2 regions of the Micromonospora sp. NPDC005553 genome follow, and region 1 is predicted to be linked to the other one. Evidence: riboswitches for the same ligand, from Rfam matches in the RefSeq annotation. Region 1 holds a riboswitch; the other holds the start of a gene.

Region 1 (5,765 bases):
CGACCCGGGCGCAGTCGATCTCCCCGTCCTCGGGGTCGGTCACCTTGATGGTGTACCGGACCTGGTCACCCCAGTTGAAGAAGCCACCGTCCGGCGGGAACTCGATGGTGACCGTCGGCGCGGTGTTGCCGACCGTCACCGGCACGTTCGCCACCGCGGTACGACCCTTGGGGTTGGTGACGGTGAGCTGGGCGGTGTAGTTGCCCGCCGTGGCGTACGTGTGGGTCGGGTTGGCCTCGGTCGAGGTCTGCCCGTCGCCGAACGTCCAGGCGTAGGTGAGCGCGCCACCGTCCGGGTCCCGGGAACCGGCGCTGGAGAACGTGACAGCCAACGGCGCCGGGCCCGAGGTCGGGTTGGCGGACGCCGCCGCGATGGGCGCACGGTCACCGGCGGTGTAGTCGATCCGGTAGACGCCGGAGTTGTCGTTGTTGCCACCGAAGCCGCTGCCCCACTCGATCAGGTACAGCGCGCCGTCCGGGCCGAACTCGAAGTCCATCGGCCGGACCATGCTCATGCCGGTGAGCAACTGGTTGATGTCCACCAACGACTTGCCGTCGGGGGTCACCTGCATGGTGTACATCTTGTTCTGGTTCCACTCACCGAGCAGAGCCTTGCCGTCGTAGTACGCCGGCCACTTGCGGTTCGAGTTCAGGTCGGCGTCGTAACGGTAGACCGGGCCACCCATCGGGGCGCCGCCGCCGCCGATCTCCGGGTAGCGCGCGTCACCGGCGTACCCGTAGTCGACGGTCGCCGGGACCACCGGCGGGAGGTTGGTCAGGCCGGTGTTGTTCGGCGAGTTGTTGACCGGTGCGGCGCAGTCGAACTTCGGGCCACTCGGACCGGACGGGAACGTGTAGTCGTTGTACGCCTCGTTCGTGCCCGTGCAGTACGGCCAGCCGTAGTTGCCCGGGGTGACGATGTTCCACTCGACCAGACCGCGGGGGCCGCGGTTCGGGTTGTCGGTGTTGGCGTCCGGCCCGTAGTCCGCCACGTACAGCGTGTTGGTCTTCGGGTCGGTGCCGATCCGGAACGGGTTGCGGAAGCCCATCGCGTAGATCTCGGGACGGGTCTTCTCGGTGCCCGCCGCGAAGAGGTTGCCGGCCGGAACCGTGTACGTTCCGTCGTCCTCCGGGTGGATCCGGATCACCTTGCCGCGCAGGTCGTTGGTGTTCGCGGAGGTGCGCTGCGCGTCGTAGTCCTGGCGGCCCGCCCGCTCGTCGAGCGGCGAGTACGAGTTCGACTCGAACGGGTTGGTGTTGTCACCGGTTGCCAGGTAGAGGTTGCCGTCGCCGTCGAAGGTCATGCTGCCCCCGGCGTGGCAGCAGGTGTTGCGCTGGGTGTCGACCCGGAGCACCTGCTTCTCGCTGGCCAGGCTGATGGTGTCGCCGGTGACCGTGAAGCGGGACAGCAGGTTGCGGGTGACCCCGTCGTTCGGGGCGTAGTACAGGTACACCCAGTTGTTCGTGGCGAAGTCCGGGTCGAGCCGGATGCCGATGAGACCGTCCTCGTTGCCGGTGAAGACGTCCAGGTCGACGGCGGTGACGGTGTTGCCGGTGTCCGGCTTCACGATCTGCACGCGACCGTCACGCTCGATGTAGAAGACCCGCCCGTCGGGGGCGATGTCCAGCTCCATCGGGTTGCTGGTGTTGCTGTCCAGCGTGACCTTCTCGAAGTTCGAGGTCTTCGAGGCGCCGCAGTCGGCGTTCTCGACGCCGGCCGCGGTGCGGATGCCGCCGAGCAGGTGGGACAGGAACTCGGGCTCGGCGTACGACTCCCGGGTGTGCCCCAAACCGGTGTACCAGGAGCGGCCACCGTCGTAGTCCTGACACCAGGCGACCGGGTGGTCCGCACCCATCGCGCCGGCGCCGGGGGTGTAGCTCTTCTCGTCCAGGCTGGCCAGCACGTGCACGTCCGGCCGGGGGTTGCTCTGGTAGTTGTACCACTCGTCGAACCGGGACCACCGGTCCGGCAATCCGGCCGTGGACGGGTGGGCGTGGTCCTCCACCTTGACGGTGGCCGTCTGGTTCTGCGGGTGGTTGGCGAAGTACGCGCCGACCAGGTCGCCGTACCAGGCCCAGCTGTACTCGGTGTCCGACGCGGCGTGGATGCCGACGTAGCCGCCGCCGGCCTTCACATAGCGCTCGAACGCCGCCTGCTGGTCGGCGTTGAGCACGTCACCGGTGGTGGAGAGCCAGATCACCGCCTTGTACTTCGCCAGGTTGGCGTCGTTGAATGCTGCGCCGTCCTCGGAGTTGTCCACTGTGAATCCGTTGGCGGCGCCGAGCTGTTGGATGGCGGCGACGCCGGTGGGGATCGAGTCGTGCCGGAAGCCGGCGGTCTTGGAGAAGATCAGGACGGAGAAGGGATCGGCCGCGGCCTTTGGCGCCTTCGGCGCCACCTGGCTGACCGGGGCTGCGGCTTTCGCATCCCGTGGGGGAGCCTGGGCGGCCGCCTGCGCGGGCGCGCCGAACAGGGTGGTCGAGGCCATTGCCAGGGAGATCAGGGTTGCGGTGATTGGTACGCGGGCACGACGAGAACGGGACACGCCGCCTCCTGTGTCGTAGTGACAGAGCTCGCGGGAGTCGGCTCGCCGAAGGCCGTCCCTGATGGAGCCGGTGGTCACACCGTGCCAGGGTGCCCCCACCGACATTTTGTCGAATCGCTGAACAAATTAATTCGGCTGGTTCGATGTCGGGCAAGATGCGGACGGGTAACGGTTCTGCAACGGGAGGCGACATTCCGAACAGGACCGTATGAAGTGCCCCATTGGATCTAGCTCGTTTTGACGCGCCGGCCCGGCCGGCCACCGCCGACCCCGCGCCTTGGCAGGCCGCCGGATCTGTCGTACGGTGACACGCAAGTAACCCACGGGAGCCCGGTGTACCGGGCTGAGAGGGGGGCTGACAGCCCCCGACCGTCGAACCTGATCCGGATAATGCCGGCGCAGGGAGGAGCGTTGCCATGCCGTCCCTGGGGCGATTGCATCTCGTCACCGACACCCGACCCGGTCGCGACCCACTCGCCGTGGTCCGCGCCGCCCTCACCGTGGCCCACGCCGACCTGGTGGTGCAGGTCCGGGTCGAGGATTCCGCCACCGACCGCGAGGCGTACGACCTGACCGGGCGGGTGTTGGCGCTCTGCGCGCCGTACCGGGCGACCTGCCTGGTCAACGACCGGTTGCACGTGGCGCTGGCGCTCGGCGCGGCAGGTGGGCACGTCGGCGTCGACGACCTGCCGGTCGCCGCCGCCCGCCGGGTGCTCGGCCCCACCGGTGTGCTGGGCGCCACCGCTCGCGCGCCGGGCCCGGCGGCCGAGGCCGTCGCGGCGGGCGCCAGTTACCTGGGCGTCGGTCCGTGTCACGCCACCAGCACCAAGACCGGCCTGCCGGACCCCATCGGGCCCGCCGGAGTACGCGCCGTCGTCGACGCCGTCGACGTTCCGGTCATCGCGATCGGCGGAGTGACAGCGGCCCGGGTGCCGGCGCTGCGGGCCGCCGGGGCGTACGGGGTGGCGGTGGTCGGCGCCGTCTCCTCCGCCGCCGACCCGGCACGGGCAACCGCCGAGCTGATCGAGGCTCTGACGTGCTGACCGGCCGGTCCCCGTCACCGCCGTCGAGCGACCGGGTCCGGCCGGACGTGGCAGTGGTGGGGGCGGGGCCGATCGGGCTGGCCATCGCCTGGCGTTGCGCCGCTCGCGGGCTGCGGGTGGTGGTGCACGATCCGGCACCCGGCTCGGGGGCGTCGGCGGTGGCCGCCGGCATGCTCTCTCCGGTCGCCGAGGCGCACTTCGGTGAGCGGCAGCTGACCGGGTTGCTGTTGGCATCCGCTGCCCGCTGGCCGGCGTTCGCCGCCGAGTTGACCGAGGCGACCGGGGTCGAGGTCGGCTACCGGACCGAGGGCACCCTGATGGTCGGGCTCACCGGCGACGACCTGGCCGAGGCGCGCCGGCTGTGGGCGTACCAGCAGGGGTTGGGCCTGCCCGTGACGCCGCTGCGCCCGAGCGAGCTGCGCGACAGCGAACCGGCGCTCGCCCCACGGGTGCGCGGCGGCGCGCTCGCGCCCACCGACCATCAGGTCGACCCCCGGCTGCTGGTGCCGGCGCTGCGCACGGCCGCGCAGCGGGCCGGCGCGGTGCTCGTGCCGCAGCCGGTCCGGAAGCTGTCTGATGTGGACGCGACGGTCACCGTGGTCGCCGCCGGCTGCGGGGCCACAGCGCTCACCGGCCTGCCCGTGCGGCCGGTGAAAGGTCAGATCCTCCGGCTCCGCGCGCCCGACGGCGTCGCGCCGGGCTTCCGGCACGTGATCCGGGGGTACGCCGACGGCGAGCACGTCTACCTGGTGCCCCGCGCCGACGGTGAGGTGGTGCTCGGCGCGACGGTCGAGGAGCGCTCGGACACCACTGTCACCGCCGGTGCTGTGCAACGGCTGCTGCGCGCCGGGGTCGACCTGCTGCCCGAGCTGGCCGAGTACGACCTGGTCGAGGCGGTCGCCGGGCTGCGCCCGGGCACCCCGGACAACGCGCCGATCCTCGGGCCGCTGCCCGACCGACCGGACGTCCTGGTCGCCACCGGGCACCACCGGCACGGCATCGTGCTCACCCCGATCACCGCCGACCTGATCGCCGAGCTGGTGCTGGGCGGCGTACCCGACCCGATGCTCGCGCCCTTCCGGGCCGACCGCTTCGGCGGTGCCGCGGTGGCCGCGTCGGGCGGACCTGAACCGAGTGTGGAGGGGGACCTGTGGAGTTGACAGTGAACGGGGCCGGGCGCAGCGTCGCCGCCGGCGCGTCAGTGGCGGACCTGGTCCGCGACATCGTGGCGCACCCACGTGGGGTGGCGGTCGCGGTCAACGGCGAGGTGGTGCCCCGGACCGGCTGGCCGGCACGGGCACTGCGCGACGGTGACCGGGTCGAGGTGCTCACTGCGGCGCAGGGCGGGTGAGCGGCGTGCCGTTCGAGCTGGGTGGGGAGACCTTCACCTCACGGCTGATCCTCGGCACCGGCGGTGCCGCGAACCTGTACGTCCTGGAGCAGGCGATCCGGGCGTCCGGCACCGAGCTGGTCACAGTGGCGCTGCGCCGGGTGGGCACGGCACCGGGCTCCACGGGTGGGCTGCTGGAGTTGCTGGACCGGTGCGGCGTACGCCTGCTGCCGAACACCGCCGGCTGTCACACCGCGACCGAGGCGGTGAAGGTGGCCCGGTTGGCCCGGGACGCGTTCGACACCGACTGGGTCAAGCTGGAGGTGATCGGCGACGAGCGGACGCTCCTGCCCGACGGGGTGGAGCTGCTCCGCGCCGCCGAGGAGTTGGTCGCCGACGGTTTCACAGTGCTGCCGTACACCAGCGACGACCCGGTGCTCGCCCGCCGCCTCGCCGACGTGGGCTGCGCGGCGGTGATGCCGGCCGGCTCCCCGATCGGCTCGGGGCTCGGCATCGGCAACCCGCACCACATTCGACTCATCCGGCAGGGTGTGGACGTGCCGGTGATCCTCGACGCCGGCATCGGCACCGCGTCCGACGCGGCGCTGGCAATGGAGCTGGGCTGTGACGGGGTGCTGCTGGCCAGCGCTGTCACCCGCGCGGCCGACCCGGTGGCGATGGCCACCGCGATGCGGTACGCCGTCGAGGCGGGCCGGCTGGCGGCCCAGGCCGGCCGGATCGAGCGGCGCTTCCACGCGCTCGCCTCCACCCCCGACGAGGGAAGACCCGAGCTGTGACCCCGCCGTCCGGGGTTGTCGTGTTGACCGACCGGCTCGTCGCGCGGGAG
Region 2 (5,765 bases), on a different contig from region 1:
CCAACGCACCGATGGCGAACCGGGCCGGTGCCTTCGCGTTCTGGATCAACGCGTCGGCCAGGTCGGTGGGGTCGGTGGTCGCGAAGACGATCACACCGGGCAGGGCCACCGCGAACACCCGCAGTACCAGGCCGAGCGCGGTGAGCAGGACGCCGGTGCTCACCAGCACCGGTCCCACGTCCAGCAGGACCCGGCCGGACCGGTCGGCGGCGAACAGCACGAGGGTGACCAGGATGCCGGCGGCACTGAGCAGCAGTGGCCAGGCCCGCCGGGCCAGCACCCGGTAGCGGATGCCGAACAGCGGCAGGACGGCCAGTTCGAGGGCGATGGCGATTGCCGGGGCCACCGGGTCCAGGGTCGCCAGCAGGGTGAACGAGAAGACGAGTGCGGCGGCGACCTTCGCCACCGGGTTGCGGCGGGCCAACGGGGCGTCCGGCGCGGCGACCGGCTCGATGCTGATCATCGGTGGTCGTCCGGGGTTCGGTGCAGGGTGACGGTGCGGTCGGCGAGCGCGGTGACGAAGTCCGCGTCGTGGGTGACGGTGACCACGGCGTGCCCGGCGTCGCGCAGGTCGGCGAAGAGGTCGACCAGCTCCCGCCAGGTCCGCCGGTCCTGACCGAAGGTGGGTTCGTCGCAGATCAGCAGGCGTGGCGCGGTGGCGAGGGCGGTCGCCACGCTCAGCCGCCGCGCCTCGCCACCGGAGAGGGTGTACGGGTTGGCGGCGGCGAGTCGGGCCAGCCGTAGCCGTTCCAGCAGCCCGGCTACGGTTGCCTTGACGGCAGCCTCGGGTTGACCGGTGCGGCGCGGGCCCAGCGCCAGCTCGTCGAAGACGGTGCTGGTGACGAACTGGTGCTCCGGGTCCTGGAAGACCGACCCGATGCGTCGGGCCAGCGCGGGTGCCCGCCACCGGTGCGGGGGAGTGCGGTGGTCCGCGCCGGCCAACTCGGCGGTCGCGGTGACCTGCCCGTTGCCCGGCCTGAGCAGACCGCCGAGCAGCAACGCCAGGGTGGACTTGCCGGCACCGTTCGGTCCGCGTACGGCGAGTGCTTCACCGGCGCGTACCGCCAGGTCGGTGGGGCCCAGCCGGGGCGGCAGGCCGAGCCGGTCGGCGGTGAGCAACAGCTCCCCGGGGCTGGCGGTGGCCGGTCGGGGCGCGATGGGGTGACCGGGCACCCAGACCCCCTCGGCGGCCAGGGCGGCGCCGTGGGCGGCGAAGACCGCCTCGGGCGGGCCGTCCGCGCGGACGCCGCCACCCGGTTCCAGGACGACCACCCGGTCGACAAGCGGCAGTGCCTCGGCGACCCGGTGCTCGACCAGGATCAGCGTGGTGTCGGCGTCCAGCGCGCCGGCCACCGCGTGCCGGACCAGTTCGGCCCCGGTCGGGTCGAGGTTGGCCGTCGGCTCGTCGAGCAGCAGCAGGGCGGGGCGCAGGGCCAGCGCGCCGGCCAGGGCGAGCCGTTGCTGCTCACCGCCGGAGAGCGCGGCGGTGTGGCGGTCCCGGGAGTACGGGAAGCCGACCCGGCGCAGCGCCTCGTCCACCCGGGGCCAGATCTCGTCGGCCGGTACTCCCCGGTTCTCCAGCCCGAACGCGACGTCGTCGCCGCAGCGTGCCATGACCAGTTGGGTCTCCGGGTCCTGGAAGACGATGCCGACCCGTTCCCGCCCCTTGCGGGGGTCGAGCCCGTCGATCTCGACGGTGCCCTCCTGCTCGCCGGAGTCCTCCGGGAGCAGCCCCGCCAGAGCGCTGAGCAGTGTGCTCTTGCCAGCCCCGGACGGCCCAAGAAGCAGAACCCGTTCCCCAGCCTCAACCCGCAGATCAACCCCGCGCAGAGCCCAGGCCCGCCGCCCAGCGTGCCGCCACCCGAACCCCCGCAGCAGTACCCCGCCCACCAAACGACCCCCTCCCAGCCGCGCCCCGCCCCACCTCACCCTGCACGGTCGATCATGAGGTTGACGGTGGTTGTGGAGATCCATCCGCCCGTCAACCTCATGATCGACGCGAGTTGGTGGGGGTTAGATCAGGGCTCGGTTCCGGCCTGCCGGGAAGCGGTCCAGGACGCCGGTGTTGGCCAGGGCGTTCGTCAGCAGCCAACCGCCCAGGCCGGCGATCACTGTGGCGCTGACGATGGTGAGCAGCGCGTACGGGATGCGGTAGTCGGTCAGCGCGTAGTCGACGTTCCAGACGAAGAAGTCGAACAGCGCGGCGCTGAGGCCGGTCAGCGCGCCCGCGAACACCGCGGTCGGCAGGCGGAACGACCGGTACCGGAAGGCGGCGAAGGCCAGCTCGGCGCCGATGCCCTGCACGATGCCCTGCGGAATGACAGTGCCGGCCCACTGGCTGCCCAGCAGCGCGGACAGGACCGCGGCCACGGTCTCGCAGTAGAGCGCGGCGCCGGGCTTGCGGATGACCAGCCCACCGATCACCGCCGGCATCAGCCAGACGCCGTAGAGCAGCGTTTGCGCCGGCGGGAAGAAGGCGAACGCGCCCTCGGTGGCGCTCCAGACCAGGCCCCAGGCCCAGAAGATGACGCCGAAGGCGACCGCGATCACCGAGGCGACCACGATGTCGATGGTGCGCCAACGGTGTGTGTCAGTGGTGGATGTCATGTGTTGCTCCCAGTTCGTGAGTGCGAACCAGGAGAAGACGCACGCCGCGTCCGGTGGCACCGGACTGCGGCGCGGCTGGAGGTCGACCGAACTCCCTGCGCTGGCATTACCCAGATCAGGTTCGAGGGTCTGCGGGCGTGCCCGCACTCTCAGCGCTGTGCGCTCCCCTGTCGGATATGAAGTTGTCTCGCTGACGCTAACACCGACCAGGGGCGCGGGCCCAGCAGGGCATCCGCCTGACCTGCGGGAGCGAGCGGCCGACCGCCGTCTGGGTACGCTTCCGATCATGCGGGTTGATGCGCGAGGCTTCACGTTCGAGGTGACCGTCGGCGGTCCGACGGACGGCGTACCCGTCCTGCTGCTGCACGGTTTCCCCCAGCACAGCGGCGAGTGGGACGACGTGGTGCCGGCGCTGCACGCGGGCGGGCTGCGCACGTACGCGCTGGACCAGCGCGGTTACTCACCCGGTGCCCGGCCCACGGTGGTGGCCGACTACCGGATTCCCGAACTCGTCACCGACGTGGTGGCGGTGCTCGACGCGCTCGGGCTGGACGCCGTGCACCTGGTCGGCCACGACTGGGGCGCGATAGTGGCCTGGGCGGTTGCCGCCGGGCACCCCGAGCGGGTCCACACGCTGACCGCCGTGTCCGTACCCCATCCGGCGGCCATGGCGCACGCCCTGAGCAACGACGCCCAACAGAAGGCCCGCTCGTCGTACATCGCCCTGTTCCGCAAGCCCGAAAAAGCGGAGAAGGTCCTGCTGGCGTGGCACGCCACCGCGCTGCGCAAGATGCTCGGCGGGGTGGGCGACACGTCCCGGGTGAACCGGTACGCCGACCCGATGCGTGAGCCGGGTGCGCTGACGGCCGCGCTGAACTGGTACCGGGCGATGTCCCGCGCCGACCTGGCCGGCGTCGGCCCGGTCGCGGTGCCCACCACGTACGTCTGGAGTGACCGGGACGTCGCCATCGGCCGGACCGCCGCCGAGGTGTGCGCGCAGAACGTCACCGGCGACTACCGCTTCGTGCAGCTGCCCGGGGTGAGTCACTGGATCCCGGACGCGGCACCGGCCCCGCTCGCCGAGGCGATCCTGGCCCGAGCCGGCGGGACGGCCTGAGCAGCAGTGGACACCAACGGGCTGCTGGCCCGCAATCGAACGACGGAGGACGTATGACGGTGAGTGCCGAGGACTACCTGGCCGTGGTGACCGAGACGATCGGCCGGGTGGCCGCCAGTCAGCGGGAGGCGGTGGGGCGGGCCGCCGACCTGATCGCCGAGGCCGTCCGAGCCGACGGTGTGGTGCACGCGTTCGGCACCGGGCACTCGGAGGCCCTCGCCATGGAGATCGCCGGACGGGCGGGTGGTCTGGTGCCTACCAACCGGATCGCGCTACGCGACCTGGTGCTGCTCGGCGGCGAGCCGGCCGACCGGCTGGGCCCGCTGCTGGAACGGGACCCGGCCGTCGCGCACCGCCTCTACGAGCTGGCCCCGGTGCGCCCCACCGATGTCTTCGTGCTCGCCTCGAACTCCGGCGTCAACGGCGCGATGGTGGAGTTCGCCACGCTGGTGAAGGAACACGGTCACGGGCTGGTGGCGATCACCTCGGCGCGGCACTCCGGCCGGATGGCCTCCCGGCACCCGTCCGGGCGCAAGCTGAGCGACCTCGCCGACGTGGTGCTCGACAACGGTGCGCCGTACGGCGACGCGACGCTGCCCCTGCCGGGCGGTGGCGCGGTCGGCGCGGTCTCCTCGATCACCGCGGCGTTGCTGGCGCAGCAGGTGACAGTGGAGGTGGTGGCGCGGTTGCTGGCGGCGGGGGAGCGACCCCCGGTCTACCTGTCGGCGAACATCCCGGACGGCGACGCGCACAACAACGAGCTGGAAGCGCGGTACGCGGGCCGGATCCGACGCGGGTCCTGACGCCGCCGGGCGGCCGACGCGCGTCGCCGAGATGAACGGCAGGTGTCGTGAACTTGTTTCGCGCTCGGCCGGGTGGGGCATTGGCGTTGCTGCCGGCGGGCGGGACCGCCGGCAGTAGCGTCTCACCGGAGGTAGCGCGTGTCGAAGGAGACCGAGAAGCAGCGCTGGCAGCGCAACTTCGCCGACCTGCTGCAGGAGTTGCGGGTCGCCCAGACCGGCGTGCAGATCCTCTTCGCCTTCCTGCTCACCCTGCCGTTCAGTAACGGGTTCAACGAGACCAGCGAGTTCCAGCGCGACGTCTACATCGTGGCGTTGCTCGCGGCGGCCGCCGCCACCGCGATGATCATCTCGCCGGTGGCGTTCCACCGGGCGCTGTTCCGGCAGGGGCGCAAACCGGAACTGGTCCGTTTCGCGCACCGGATGGCGACCGGCGGCCTCGCCTTCATGCTGATCGCAATGGTCAGCGCGGTCCTGCTGATCACCGACTTCGTGCTGGACCGGCCGATCGCCTTCCTGCTCAGCGCCCTGACCGGGCTCTGGTTCCTCACCTTCTGGATGGTGCTGCCGTTCGCCCGGCGCAGCTGGGGTGAGGACGACATCGACGACGATGACGACGACCCGGACACCATCGAGGAACGCTGACCGCGTCGATCTTCACGCAGCGCTACCCCTGGGTAACAACCGGGGGTAGCGTGACGGTAGCCGCATCGAGCTTCGAGGGGGCAGCCGTGACCACGACGCAGAACGGCCGACCGGCACCGGACGGCCCCGACTCCGAATCCACGGCCGGTGCCGCCGCGCCGCTGCCCGCCGAAGCCGGGCAGGTCACCGAGAAGGAAGCCCGGCAAGTCGCCGAGGCCGCCCGCGAATCCACCTGGGACCGGCCCAGCTTCGGCAAGGAGCTGTTCCTCGGCCGGTTCCGGCTCGACCTGATCGACCCGTGGCCCCGATCCGACCCGGACGACGTGGCTCGCGCGGAGGAGTTCCTTGGCCGGTTCCGCGCCTTCCTGACCTCCGAGGTGGATGGTGAGGCCATCGAGCGGGACGCGTCCATACCCGACTCGGTGTTCCACGGCCTGGCCGACCTCGGCGCGTTCGGCATGAAGATCGACCGGAAGTACGGCGGGCTCGGGCTGAGCAACCTGCACTACTGCCGAGCGCTCATGCTGGCCGGCTCGGTCAGCCCGGCCATCGGCGCGCTGCTCTCGGCGCACCAGTCGATCGGGGTGCCGCAGCCG

The links. Region 1 has a riboswitch for thiamine pyrophosphate ahead of thiE (thiamine phosphate synthase). Riboswitches for the same ligand answer to the same signal wherever they lie in the genome.
Region 2: another riboswitch for thiamine pyrophosphate. It lies ahead of ACFYPG_RS29645 (ECF transporter S component); the one in region 1 lies ahead of thiE (thiamine phosphate synthase).

What each region holds. Positions count from the first base shown of each region.
Region 1 is NZ_JBIAJD010000003.1:547,400-553,164, forward strand. Features, by position in the region: gene ACFYPG_RS15110 (ThuA domain-containing protein) at 1-2,545, opposite strand, end outside; TPP riboswitch at 2,858-2,967, shown strand; gene thiE (thiamine phosphate synthase) at 2,962-3,588, shown strand; gene thiO (glycine oxidase ThiO) at 3,582-4,748, shown strand; gene thiS (sulfur carrier protein ThiS) at 4,739-4,939, shown strand; gene ACFYPG_RS15130 (thiazole synthase) at 4,936-5,715, shown strand; gene ACFYPG_RS15135 (thiamine phosphate synthase) at 5,712-5,765, shown strand, end outside.
Region 2 is NZ_JBIAJD010000008.1:221,040-226,804, reverse strand. Features, by position in the region: gene ACFYPG_RS29655 (energy-coupling factor transporter transmembrane component T) at 1-463, opposite strand, end outside; gene ACFYPG_RS29650 (ABC transporter ATP-binding protein) at 460-1,890, opposite strand; gene ACFYPG_RS29645 (ECF transporter S component) at 2,014-2,607, opposite strand; TPP riboswitch at 2,682-2,786, opposite strand; gene ACFYPG_RS29640 (alpha/beta fold hydrolase) at 2,894-3,724, shown strand; gene ACFYPG_RS29635 (sugar isomerase domain-containing protein) at 3,778-4,527, shown strand; gene ACFYPG_RS29630 (DUF6328 family protein) at 4,666-5,169, shown strand; gene ACFYPG_RS29625 (acyl-CoA dehydrogenase family protein) at 5,256-5,765, shown strand, end outside.